Regions from separate parts of the Neorhizobium galegae bv. orientalis str. HAMBI 540 genome, predicted to be linked through region 3. Evidence: predicted binding sites of a transcription regulator. Region 3 holds the regulator's gene; each other region holds the start of a gene.
What was found. Region 3 encodes PhoB, which activates phosphate uptake and scavenging genes when phosphate is short. Its sites were predicted from a motif close to TGTCATNNANCTGTCAT; they were not measured.
Positions count from the first base shown of each region.

Region 1: RG540_RS21085 (alkaline phosphatase) is a predicted target of PhoB. The motif match lies at 2,464-2,480, and genes of this name have one in related genera.
Region 2: RG540_RS31410 (YdcH family protein) is a predicted target of PhoB. The motif match lies at 2,736-2,752, and genes of this name have one in related genera.

Region 1 is NZ_HG938353.1:4,386,462-4,390,575, reverse strand. It holds gene RG540_RS21095 (ABC transporter ATP-binding protein) at 1-109, opposite strand, end outside; gene RG540_RS21090 (hypothetical protein) at 112-576, opposite strand; gene RG540_RS21085 (alkaline phosphatase) at 658-2,409, opposite strand; gene RG540_RS21080 (ribonuclease D) at 2,894-3,517, shown strand; gene RG540_RS21075 (DUF817 domain-containing protein) at 3,533-4,114, shown strand, end outside.
Region 2 is NZ_HG938353.1:3,034,520-3,038,633, forward strand. It holds gene RG540_RS15025 (tetratricopeptide repeat protein) at 1-430, opposite strand, end outside; gene RG540_RS15030 (thiamine phosphate synthase) at 430-1,083, opposite strand; gene RG540_RS15035 (sulfite exporter TauE/SafE family protein) at 1,201-1,971, shown strand; gene RG540_RS15040 (ArsR/SmtB family transcription factor) at 2,086-2,346, shown strand; gene RG540_RS31410 (YdcH family protein) at 2,499-2,675, opposite strand; gene RG540_RS15050 (YdcH family protein) at 2,906-3,109, shown strand; gene purE (5-(carboxyamino)imidazole ribonucleotide mutase) at 3,120-3,617, shown strand; gene RG540_RS15060 (5-(carboxyamino)imidazole ribonucleotide synthase) at 3,614-4,114, shown strand, end outside.
Region 3 is NZ_HG938353.1:110,890-115,003, reverse strand. It holds gene RG540_RS00585 (aspartate aminotransferase family protein) at 1-565, opposite strand, end outside; gene RG540_RS00580 (GcrA family cell cycle regulator) at 974-1,510, shown strand; gene RG540_RS00575 (PACE efflux transporter) at 1,699-2,136, shown strand; gene phoB (phosphate regulon transcriptional regulator PhoB) at 2,146-2,829, opposite strand; gene phoU (phosphate signaling complex protein PhoU) at 2,851-3,564, opposite strand; gene pstB (phosphate ABC transporter ATP-binding protein PstB) at 3,610-4,114, opposite strand, start outside.

The sequences.
Region 1 (4,114 bases), 370 kb from region 3:
TGACGGCAACGCGCTCGCCGGCTGCGATCGTCAGAAGATCGACCAGCAAAACCGGGCTGTTCAGACCGGCGAACGACATGGCCAGATTGTCTATGCGCAAGGAAAGCATGTTCACGCGCCCTGATATGCCGCGTCGCGGATTCTCAGAAGACTGACAAATCCGGTATCGGGATCCCTCCAGGAACCGACCTCAAGGGTGCCGCGCACCTCGATCGTTTCGTTCGCCTGGGTGAACGTCTGCTTGCGGTGGAGGTAGATGACGACGATATTGTCGGGCCAGTCCGCATCTGAGGAGCAGAAGGGGCAAAGCGCCATCGGCACTTCGGTCAGCACGAAGAAAGCGGCTTCCGCTTTCAGCGGCGGCGCCATGAAGCCGCGGATCGCCACCTCGCGGCCCGCCAGCTTCTTCACCTTGTCGGAAAATTCCAGGCCGAGAACGCTGTACTTGCCATAGAGTTCGTTGAAACCGAGGTCGTCGGCAGCGGCGGCAGAACGGGTTGCCGCAAACAACGGAGCGGCGGCGGCCAGGCCGAGCACGCGGCGCCGGCTGAAACCTTGGGAAAAGAGCTTTTCCATGGAACCCTCCTGAAACGCTAGCCCCGGCCGTGTTTCGGCCGGGAGCATTGTTCTACCACGGGTGCGGCAGGCAATCAGACCTTAGTTGGTCTGCTTGGTGCCGAGCGCGAAGGTATCGGCGAGCACCTTGTAGATGTCGCTTTCTTCCATATAGCCCTTGAAGCCTTCCGAACCGGGGCCGGACGACTGCAGGACGACGTCGTCGACGGAGTGAACGCCGCTGTCGCTGCTCTTCGGGAGATTGCCCTGAACGAAGACCGCGCCAGGCACGTTCTTGTACTGCTCGTTGGCAACGTATTCCTTCTTTTCGTTCTGGATAGCCGGAACGAACGGGCCATCCATTTTCGGGCGGAAGGTTTCGTAGTGGTCCGGGCCGTTGGTTGCGGCTAGGAACAGCCGGCGCGAAACGTCGATCTTGTCCGGATAACCGTCGCCGTTTTCGTCCTTGTAGTTCGGGAAGCCGGCTTCGGCATAGGTGCCGACCTTTTCGCGCATCTCGGTGCCCGGCTTGTCGTCATCGACAGTGCCGATGATCGAAACGCCATGCGTGTGGTCGCCGGTGACGACGATCAGCGTGTCGGGATGGGTCTTCTGGAATTCGCGGGCAACAGCGATCGCCTGGTCGAATTCGATGGTTTCGATGACGGCACGATCCCAGTCGAGCGGATGGGACATCTTGTCGATCGAGGATCCTTCGACCATCAGGAAGAAACCGTCCTGATCCTTGGAAAGGCGATCGAGGGCGACCTTGGTCATGGCGACCAGACCCGGCTGGTTCGGATACTTTTCGACGGTTCCCTTCTTCAGGAATTCGCGGTCGAGCGTGACGTCCATGTTGCCGGGATGAAAGAGGCCGAGGAGCAGGCCGTTCGCATTGACGTTGGCAGCAAGCTCCGCCTTGTCGGTGGCGACGCTGTAGCCGGCGTCCTTGAAGAGCTTGATATAATCCTTGTCGTCCTTGCGCTTCGAGCCGGCGGTCGCCTGCGGCAGGAAGTAAGCGGAACCGCCGCCGAGCACGACGTCCGGCTTGACGTCGAGCAGCATGCCGACGACATCGGCCTTGTCGTTGCGGTTGCGGGTGTGGGAGACGACGGCAGCAGGCGTCGCATCCTCGACTTCCGACGTGGCGACGATACCGATCGACTTGCCGGTCTGGCGGCGAAGCGCTTCGGCAATCGTTTCGACCTTGGGGTCGTCCAGCGAGTCCGGTGTGCGGTCGGCATAAACGCCGATCGCGTTCACGGCGGTCTTGTGACCGGTCATGTAGGCCGACATCGTATTGGCCGAGTCGGTGTCGACAGCGTTGGTCGCCGAGGTGCCGACGAAGGCCATGTGGTCGAGGTCGTCCATGGCGAGACGGCCGTTGGCCTTACCTTCGGTCATGCCCTTGGACATGATGCGGGCAGCGGTGCGATGCGCGACCGAAAGGCCGTCGCCGAGCATGAAGATGATGTTCTTGGCCTTCGGGGCAGAACCCGTGCCGTAAACATTCCAGGTGACGGTCTTGGTCTCGGAACCGGCCGAAATTTCGACCTTGTAATCGCCGGCGGTGGCGATGGTCAGGCCGCGCAGGATGATGGCAGAACCGAGGACCTTGTCCTTGTTCTTTTCTTCCGCGACGAACTGGGCTTCCTTGCCGAGAACGGTCTTGTAGTCCTGGCCGTTGACGGTGATCTTGACGTCTTCCGGCTTTATGACGGAGTTAAATTCGACCTTGAAGTCGAAGGGAGAGCCGGTGAGGATCGTAGCGCGATCCAGCGGATAAACGGTGGCAGCCTGGGCGGCGCCGGCGAGCGCGGTCGAAACGACCAGAGCGGCAAAAATCTTGCGCATAGTAACCTCACGAAAAGTTCAAGGGGAAGGCGAGGTTTCGTATATCGGCGGTGCGTGACACCCACGTGACGCCAATCACAGATCGCGGCACCCCGGCTGTCGTAAGGCAAAAAGCAATGTTTTGAAGGAAATCCTGCTCCAGAAATGGAAAAAGCCTGGCGCGGGAGGAGGGTGCGCCAGGCTTTAAACTTGATCGACAACTGGGAGGAGGAGGATGTTGTCGATCCGTATCAGGCAACACTGGGAGGAGGAGTGCGTCGCCCGATGACCAAACATATAGGCTAATCGTTTAAGCAGGCCAAGCCACTTGGTTGCAATGCAGCAATGCATTAGGCGCAAGGCTGAGCAAATGCCCGCGCAGAATTCGGTCGCTCAATGAAACCCATTTGACCGCCGGCGGTGCGGCCTTCCCAAGATCACCCATATCCCTGGCGAAAAACGTGGTTTATAGCGAATCTTTGCAGACAGGCAGACGGAGACGGACATGGCAGAGATCAGGTATCATGAAGGCGATATTCCGGCAGTCGCTGCAGCCCGATATACCGGGGCGATCGCCATCGATACGGAAACGCTCGGCCTCGTGCCGCGTCGTGACCGGCTTTGCGTCGTACAGCTTTCGCCGGGCGACGGTTCGGCAGACGTGATCCGCATCGCGGCCGGGCAGCGCGAGGCTCCCAATCTCGTCGCCATGCTCGCCGATCCGTCGCGCCAGAAGATCTTCCATTACGGCCGCTTCGACATCGCCGTGCTCTTCCATACGTTCGGCGTGACCACGACGCCGGTGTTCTGCACCAAGATCGCCTCGCGGCTGACCCGCACCTATACCGACCGGCACGGGCTCAAGGACAATCTCAAGGAAATGCTCGACGTCGACGTTTCCAAGGCGCAGCAGCAATCCGACTGGGCAGCCGAGGTGCTTTCGCCGGCGCAACTCGAATATGCGGCCTCCGACGTGCTCCACCTGCATGCGCTGCGCGACAAGTTGACCTACCGCCTGGTGCGCGACAAGCGCGCCGAACTGGCCCAGGCCTGTTTCGAATTCCTGCCGACGCGGGCGAAGCTGGACCTGCTGGGCTGGGAAGAGGCCGATATCTTCGCCCATAGCTGATGGGCTGACGGGCGGATGGATCAAGGCTATCGCGAACGTCCGGCGGCCCACGAGACCGGGCCTTATCTCGAGCCGTTGCGACTTCTCATTCGCGGCGCGCTCGCGCCGCTTCCATGGTGGCTGTCAGAATTCATCCTGTTCGGGTTGAAACAGGCCTGGGCCTGCCTGTTCGCAGCAATCATGCTGGCGCTGCTGCTCATCACTAAAGTCATCTGGCAACCGGGCTGGCCGGTCCATCGCTACGATTTCCTGTTCCTCGCCGCCCTGACAATCCAGATCTTGTTCCTGCGCTTCAAGATGGAAAGCTGGGACGAAGCCCGGGTCATCCTCGTCTATCACGTCACGGGAACTGTGATGGAGATATTCAAGGTGCATATGGGGTCATGGGCGTATCCGGAAACATCGATCATCCAGATCGGCGGCGTGCCGTTGTTTTCCGGCTTCATGTATGCCGCGGTCGGCTCCTTCATGGCCCGCACGATCCGCATCTTCGACATGTGCTTCAGCCATTATCCGCCAATGTGGCAGACCGGCTTTCTGGCAATCGCCATTTACGCCAATTTCTTCAGCCATCATTTTCTGCCGGACATCCGCTAT
Region 2 (4,114 bases), 1.7 Mb from region 3:
TTTCCGCGACCAGCGTTTGGGCCGCAGCATCGCCGGCCCCGGCGCGGGTCAGCGCCTTGTCGAGCGCCGTCACATACATTCCGCGCTGGTAGGCCCCGTAGGCATCGTCCACAGTGCCGGTATAGGCTTTTTCAGGCGGCGCGGGCGGCAGGGCTGCCCCCATCCGCTGGTAGAGTTCAACGCCGCCCGAGGGAACTATCCCGCTCGGCTGGCCATCTGGCTCCTTGGTTCCCTTTGCTGAGCCCGGAACCGGCTGGATCTCGACCCGACCCTTTTTCATCGGCTGGAAATCGGGCTCCACCGGCCGGGTCACTGCCCTGGAATTCGCCTGCGCCAGCGCAAGGCAAGGCACCGCCGCCGAAGCGATGAGCGTCGCCAGCAGCCCTTTCAGAATCACGCGGGAAAGGCGGTTCGACGGCATGGGCTCCATCAAGCCTCAAACCGTGGCGCTTTTTCGTCCAGAATTGCGTTGACTTCGGCGACCGCGGCGCCGGGGCCCTGGGGGTTGGAAAATACCGCTTCCCTGAGCGCCACGAACTCCGCGCCTGTCTCCGCGACGGCGAGCGACGAGGAGGTATCGGTGCCGCCCATGACGATGCAGGGAATCTCGATCATCGATGCCCACCATTCGCCGAGCGCGAGGTTTTTCGGATGGGCTTCGGGCTTGATGTCGCCGTCGAGCTTGCCGAAGAAGATATAGTCGGGACGATGTTCACCGATCGCAAGCGCCTGATGCCGGTCGCCCGCCCCGCCGGTGCCAACAATCATCTTCGGCACGAATTTCTCGATCGCCTCCCCCAGTTCGGTGAGGTCTCCGCCAAGATGCAGGCCATCCGCCTTGATGCGCCCGGCCACCCGGCTGTCGCCGGAGATCAGCGCGGCAGCACCCGCCGCCTGGATCAGTTCGACCAGTGCTTCCGCGCGCTTCTGGAACGCCTGGTCGTCAAGGCCATATTGCGGCACGATCACCGAGGCGACGTCGCCGCCGGCAAGCGCTGCTTCGAGATCCTTGGCCTGCTGATCGGCATCGTCATATTGCGGCACGATCAGCACCAGGCGGCAGCGGTCTTCCTGTCCGGTCATGTTTCTTCCCGTTCGGCGGATCGACTTATGAAATCCGCACTCGTTTTCTGTCCGCAAATTCGATAGACCGGACCGCCTGCCGGATCAACCATTCCCTCATCGACCTCCCGAGTCTTCATGCCCGATACGCTCAGCTTCGCGTTCTTCACCTTCGCCATCCCCGCCGTTCTGCTTGTCGGCCTCTCGAAAGGAGGCATTGGCGGCGCTATCGGGTTGCTCGGCGTGCCGCTGATGTCGCTCGCCGTGGACCCGGTCAAGGCAGCGGCGATCTTCCTGCCAATCCTGATCGTCATGGACATCGTCGCATTATGGTCCTGGCGGAACTTCAACGACCGCAAAACGCTGCTAATGATCCTGCCCGGCGGCATCATCGGCATCGCGCTCGGCTGGGCGACCTCGGCCTATGTCTCCGACAATGCGCTACGCCTCGTCATCGCCGCGGCGACGCTGCTGTTTACCGTGCGCTATTTCTGGCAGGTCTACGGTCCTCGCTCCAACCGGCCGGCGGCTCCGCTGCCGCACCGCCCGGCCGCCGCCACGTTCTGGGGCGCCTTGTCCGGTTACGCGAGCTTCGTCGCCCATGCCGGCGGACCGCCTTTCCAGATCTACGTCCTGCCGATGCGGCTCGATCCGAAATCCTATACCGGCGCCAGCATCCGCTTTTTCGCGATCGTCAACGCGGTCAAGGTCATCCCTTATTTCCTGCTGGGCGCGCTCGACGCGGAGAACCTCACCATATCCGCGACGCTGCTGCCGGTGGCCCTGATCGCGACCATGCTCGGCGCGGCCGTCGTCAAGCATCTGAAGGCGGAAACCTTCTATCCGATGACTTACGGTCTGGCATTCTGTGCGGGATTGAAACTGCTGTGGGACGGCCTGCCGTTCTGACCCGGTAACGCAGGCGCGGCGTCGCTAAAAAAGCAACGCAAAATAAGGCAATCGACATTGTTGCGATGCACAATAAATCTTGCCGTCACCGGGCGTTTACCGTAAGTTCAACGCATGACAACCGTTGACCCCTTTGCAGCCATAGCTGATCCTAACCGGCGGTATCTGCTGGAGGAATTGCGGCGCGCGCCGAAAACCGTAAACGAACTTGCGCAAGGCCTGCCGATCAGCCGGCCCGCGGTATCGCAGCACTTGAAGGCGCTTCTGGATAGCAATCTGGTGAATGTGACGGCGGAAGGCACGCGGCGCATCTATTCCGTCAACAGCAAGGGCTTCGACAGGCTGAACCTGTGGCTCGATCAGTTCTGGTCGTGACGACCGGGGCTTTTAAATCTTTTTGGATTTTGTGGTCCCCTGCACCACGACCAGAACCTTGTCATTGATATTTCTGGATTATTTTGCCGCCTTCATTATGCGCCTCTAACTGATGAAACAATGGGCGAGCGGCGGGTTCTCCTACTGAGGAACTAATGACGCGTGGATGCCTTTATGCGCTGCATTTGGTCCTTGATGCGCAGCTTGCGCCGCTTGAGATCGGCTATTTCACGGTCGTCGGCGGAGGGTGACGCGAGAATTGCCTGGAGCTCCTCCTCCAAAGCACCATGCTTCTTTTCAAGCGATGCGATATGAGCCTGGACGGTCATGTGGCATGTTCCTTCCTTGGTACCTACCACGGCATTCCCTAATGCCGAGGCTTCAGGTTTACGAAGGAAGTGTGACACGATCGGCCGGGTTTGTCGAAGGTGAAATCGTGGTTTCAAGGAGGCAAATTCGTGACCTTGTCTAACTTCCCGTTAACGCGGTTTGGTGGTAGAGGCTTGCGGACATGGCCGACTGCCGCTGAAAATGCGGGCGTGAGAATGGGGACTGGAATATGGCAGATCAGGAACAGGCGGATATCCGGCTGGTGCTCGCGAAACTTCGGCAGGAACACGAGGATTACGACGCTGCCATCAACGCCATGATCCAGGTCGGTTGTGACGCGCTGCGCGTGCAGCGCATGAAGAAGAAGAAGCTGTCGCTGAAAGACAAGATCACGCAGTTCGAAGATCAGATCGTTCCGGATATCATCGCTTAAGAGGGCCGCCATGTCTGAAAGACCCGCTGTCGCCATCATCATGGGCAGCCAGTCCGACTGGGAGACCATGAAGAACGCCGCCGATACGTTGGAAGCGCTCGATATCGGCTATGAGGCCCGTATCATATCGGCGCATCGCACGCCGGAGCGGATGATGCAATTCGCCAAGGGCGCCCGCGCCGAAGGGTTCCAGGTCATCATCGCCGGTGCCGGCGGTGCGGCACACCTGCCCGGCATGACCGCCGCCATGACGCCGCTGCCGGTTTTCGGCGTGCCGGTTCAGTCGAAGGCGCTGTCCGGCCAGGACAGCCTGCTGTCGATCGTCCAGATGCCGGCCGGCATTCCGGTGGGCACTCTTGCCATCGGCCGGGCCGGTGCCATCAACGCTGCCCTGCTGGCAGCCGCGGTTCTCGCCCTCAACGATGATGAGATCGCCGACCGGCTCGACGAATGGCGCGCCCGCCAAAGCGCCGCCGTTGCAGACTACCCAATCGACGAGGCTCCATGACTGTCCACACGATCGGCATTATCGGCGGCGGCCAGCTCGGCCGCATGCTGGCCATGGCCGCGGCCCGGCTGAACTTCCGCACGATCGTGCTCGAACCGCAGGCCGACTGCCCGGCAGCCCAGGTCGCCAATGCCCAGATCACTGCCGCCTATGACGATCCGGCAGCGCTTGCCGAACTCGCCAGCCGCTGCGACGTCGTCACCTACGAATTCGAAAACGTGCCTGTCACCGCCGCCGAGGCGCTGCAGCGCTCGGTGCCGGTCTATCCGCCGGCCAAAGCGCTCGATGTCTCCCAGGACCGGCTGACCGAAAAGCGCTTCCTGAATTCCTGCGGCATCGAGACCGCCCGATTCCATGCCGTCGACAGCCAGTCCGACCTCGAAAAGGCGCTCGCCGATTTCGGCGGCCAAGGCGTCCTGAAGACCCGCCGGATGGGTTATGACGGCAAGGGCCAGCGCGTCTTCCGCTCCGCCGACGACAAGCCGGCCGGCGCCTAT
Region 3 (4,114 bases):
CGCCCTCGCCCTGGATCGGCTCGATGAGGATCGCTGCGGTCGCATCGGTGATCGCAGCCTTCAGAGCATCCATATCGCCGAACGGCACCTGATCGAAGCCTTCAACCTTGGGGCCGAAACCTTCGAGATATTTCGCCTGGCCGCCGGCAGCGATGGTCGCCAACGTCCGGCCATGGAAGGCGCCCTCGAAGGTGACGATGTGGAAGCGTTCCGGATGGCCCTTCACGAACTGGTAGCGGCGCGCGGTCTTGATGGCGCATTCGAGCGCCTCCGCACCGGAATTGGTGAAGAACACCTTATCCGCGAAAGAGTTGTCGGCGAGGCGGCGCGACAGCGTCTCCTGGCCGGGCTGCTCGAAGAGGTTGGATGTGTGCCAGACCTTATCGGCCTGTGCCTTCAGTGCGCCGACGAGGTGCGGATGGCCGTAACCGAGTGAGTTGACGGCGATGCCCGCGCCGAAGTCGAGATATCGCTCTCCACTTTCCGTCACAAGCCATACGCCCTCGCCGCGTTCAAAACGCAGCGGAGCCCGGGCAAACGTGTCGAAAAGCGCGGCTTCAGCCATGGCGACATCACTCCTCTAGGCAGTCAAAAAAGGCCGACAAAACCGGCCAGAAAAACCAAAAATGCCGCCCACTGGGCGGCGGAGGCACTATCGTGGTTTAGGCCGTCAATGTCAACAAAGCTCGGTGTTTTAGGCGTGTTACGACCGGAAACCGACAGGTGCTGGCTTCTGTGACAAAAAAGACTCTCCATCACAGCAAGTTGGGGAAAACCACGAAATCGAATCCCGCAGATTCCTCCGACTCTTGCCACGGAGTCAGCCTCACACTAGGTTAAAGATCAATTACTAGACTGCATGCGGCGGAACTAGTCACCTCAAGCATAGATATAGTGGGTGCTGTGAAATGATTTTCGCAGTAAAGGTGGACGGATTCTGCATGCCAGCGGCGTTCAAAGGCGGAGAACGGGCATGAACTGGACAGACGAGCGTGTCGAGAAGCTCAAAAGATTGTGGTCGGAGGGCCTGAGTGCCAGCCAGATCGCTGCACAACTGGGAGGCGTAAGCCGCAATGCCGTGATCGGCAAGGTGCATCGCCTCTGCCTGCCGGGCCGCGCGAAAGCCGGCGGTACGGTTGCGACCGGCCGCGCATCGGCTGCCAAGCGGACGACATCGGCGCCGCGGGCTCCGAACTATGCGTCGCGCGTCACGACCCGGACCGTTACCCGCGCCGTCGGCGCGACGATGGTCAAGGAAGAGATCGAGATCGAACCCTACCAGGAGATGGAATATCGTCCTGCTTCCAACGTGGTGGTGCCGATCTCCCGTCGCCTTGCATTGACGGAACTCACCGAGCGCACCTGCAAGTGGCCGGTCGGCGACCCGCTCAAGGAAGACTTCCACTTCTGCGGCTGTGAATCCCCGGATGCATCGCCCTATTGCGGTTATCACGCAAAGCTCGCCTACCAGCCGGTCAACGAGCGCCGCAAGGTTGCCGCTCGGGTCTGAGCGGCGGCGCGACACGAGGGCGAAATCGAAGGCGGGCTCAAGGCCCGCTTTTTTGTTGTGCATGGCAGATATGCCGGCCAAGTCTTGCTCCGGATCGGCATTACGCCTATCTAAAAGGCAGCGAGGACGACCTCCCCCATTCGGGCAGAAACTCCGGGACGGCCCGGAAAGCACCCCAGGAGGTCATCATGCGCACGACACGCGACCGTATCCGCCATGCCATCAGCTTCGAACTGATCGGGCTTGCTCTCATCACACCGCTCGGCTCCTTCGCCTTCGGCATGCCGGCCGCCGATATCGGCGTGGTCGGCATCGGCAGCGCGACGATCGCCACCGGCTGGAACTATCTCTACAATCTCGGCTTCGACCACCTGATGCAGCGCTTTACCGGCGGCACGCAGAAAAACACCGCCATACGCGTGGCGCATGCGGTGCTGTTCGAACTTGGACTGCTGATCGCGCTTCTGCCGCTGATCGCCTGGTATCTCGGTATAAGCCTCGTCCATGCGCTGACGATGGACGTGTCGTTCGCAGTCTTCTACGTGGTCTATGCCTTCGTGTTCAACTGGGCCTACGACCGGATCTTTCCGTTGCCGGAATGGCAGCGGCAGACCGAGGCGGCTTAAAGCCGCCTCTCAGGATTCCATTGAATAACCCGCGCCGCGGACGGTGCGGATGACATCCTGCATATTGGAGAAGTTGAGCGCCTTCCTGAGACGCCCGACATGCACGTCGACGGTGCGCTCGTCGACATAGATGTCGTGACCCCAGACGCCGTCCAGAAGCTGCGACCGCGAGAACACGCGGCCGGGCGAGGCCATCAGGAATTCCAGCAGGCGGAACTCGGTCGGGCCAAGGCGCACTTCGCGGCTCTTGCGGTGAACGCGATGAGTTTCCCTGTCGAGTTCGATATCGCCGCAGCGGAGCACGCTGGAGAGCACTTCGGGACGGGCGCGGCGAAGCATCGCCTTGACGCGGGCCATCAGCTCCGGCGTCGAGAAAGGCTTCACCACATAGTCGTCGGCGCCGGTGGCGAGGCCGCGAACACGTTCGCTCTCCTCGCCGCGGGCCGTCAGCATGATGATCGGCAGGCGCTCGGTTTCCGGGCGCATGCGCAGCCGGCGGCAGAGTTCGATGCCGGAAACGCCGGGCAGCATCCAGTCCAGGATCAGGAGGTCGGGTACCCGCTCCTGAAGCCGAATTTCGGCTTCGTCGCCCCGCAAAACGGTATCGACCTCATAACCCTCGGCTTCCAGATTGTAGCGAAGAAGCACGCTCAGCGCTTCTTCGTCTTCTACGACAGCAATTTTCGGCAGCATTCTTGGTCTGCTCCGTCAGTTCTATTCGGTGATCGCGCCGAGCGTGTTCGACGAGTCGTCCTTCGGACGATCGCCTTCCGGCTGGGCACCGGTCGTCATGTAGTAGATGGTCTCGGCGATGTTGGTGGCGTGGTCGCCGATGCGCTCGATGTTCTTGGCGCAGAACAGCAGATGCGTGCAGGTGGTGATGTTGCGCGGATCCTCCATCATGTAGGTGAGGAGCTCGCGGAACAGCGAGGTGTACATCGCGTCGATTTCCTCGTCGCGGCTGCGGATCGCCTCGGCCTTTTCCGCCGAACGCGTCGAGTAAACGTCGAGGACGTCCTTGAGCTGCACGAGGGCGAGGTCGGAGAGATGCTCCAGGCCGCGGGCGAGCTTGCGCGGCACGCCGGTGCCCTGAACCGCGATGACGCGCTTGGCGGTGTTCTTGCCAAGGTCGCCGACGCGCTCCAGATCGGAGGCGATGCGCAACGAACCGACGATCTCGCGAAGGTCGGCTGCAACCGGCTGGCGTCTGGCAATCGTGATGATCGCCTTGTCACCGATCTCACGCTCGGCGTGATCGAGGATCACGTCGTCGGAAATGACCTTCTGGGCGAGTGCGGCGTCGGAATTGACCAGCGCGCGCACGGCGTCCGAGCACATCTGCTCGGCGAGTCCGCCCATTTCAGAAATGCGGCGGCTCAAGTATTTCAGTTCGTCGTCATAAGCCGACAGGATATGGGTCGATGCCATCTTCTAGTCCTCAAAATTGATTTTCAGGCGGCACAGTCGGCTGGGTCAGCCGAAACGGCCCATGATGTAATCCTGGGTGCGCTGGTCGTCGGGATTGGTGAACATCTTGTCGGTGTCGTTCTCCTCGACGAGCTGGCCGAGATGGAACATGGCGGTGCGCTGCGAGACGCGGGCAGCCTGCTGCATCGAGTGCGTCACGATGACGATCGTGTAGTTGGCACGAAGTTCATGGATGAGCTCTTCTACCTTGGCGGTCGCGATCGGATCGAGAGCCGAGCATGGTTCGTCCATGAGGATGACTTCGGGCGACACGGCGATCGCGCGGGCGATGCACAGACGCTGCTGCTGACCGCCGGAGAGACCGGTGCCGGATTCATGCAGGCGATCCTTGACTTCGGTCCAGAGGCCGGCGCGCTGCAGGCTCGCCTCGACGATCTGATCCATGTCGGCCTTATTCTTGGAAAGGCCGTGGATACGCGGACCGTAGGAAATGTTCTCGTAGATGGTCTTCGGGAACGGGTTCGGCTTCTGGAAAACCATGCCGACGCGG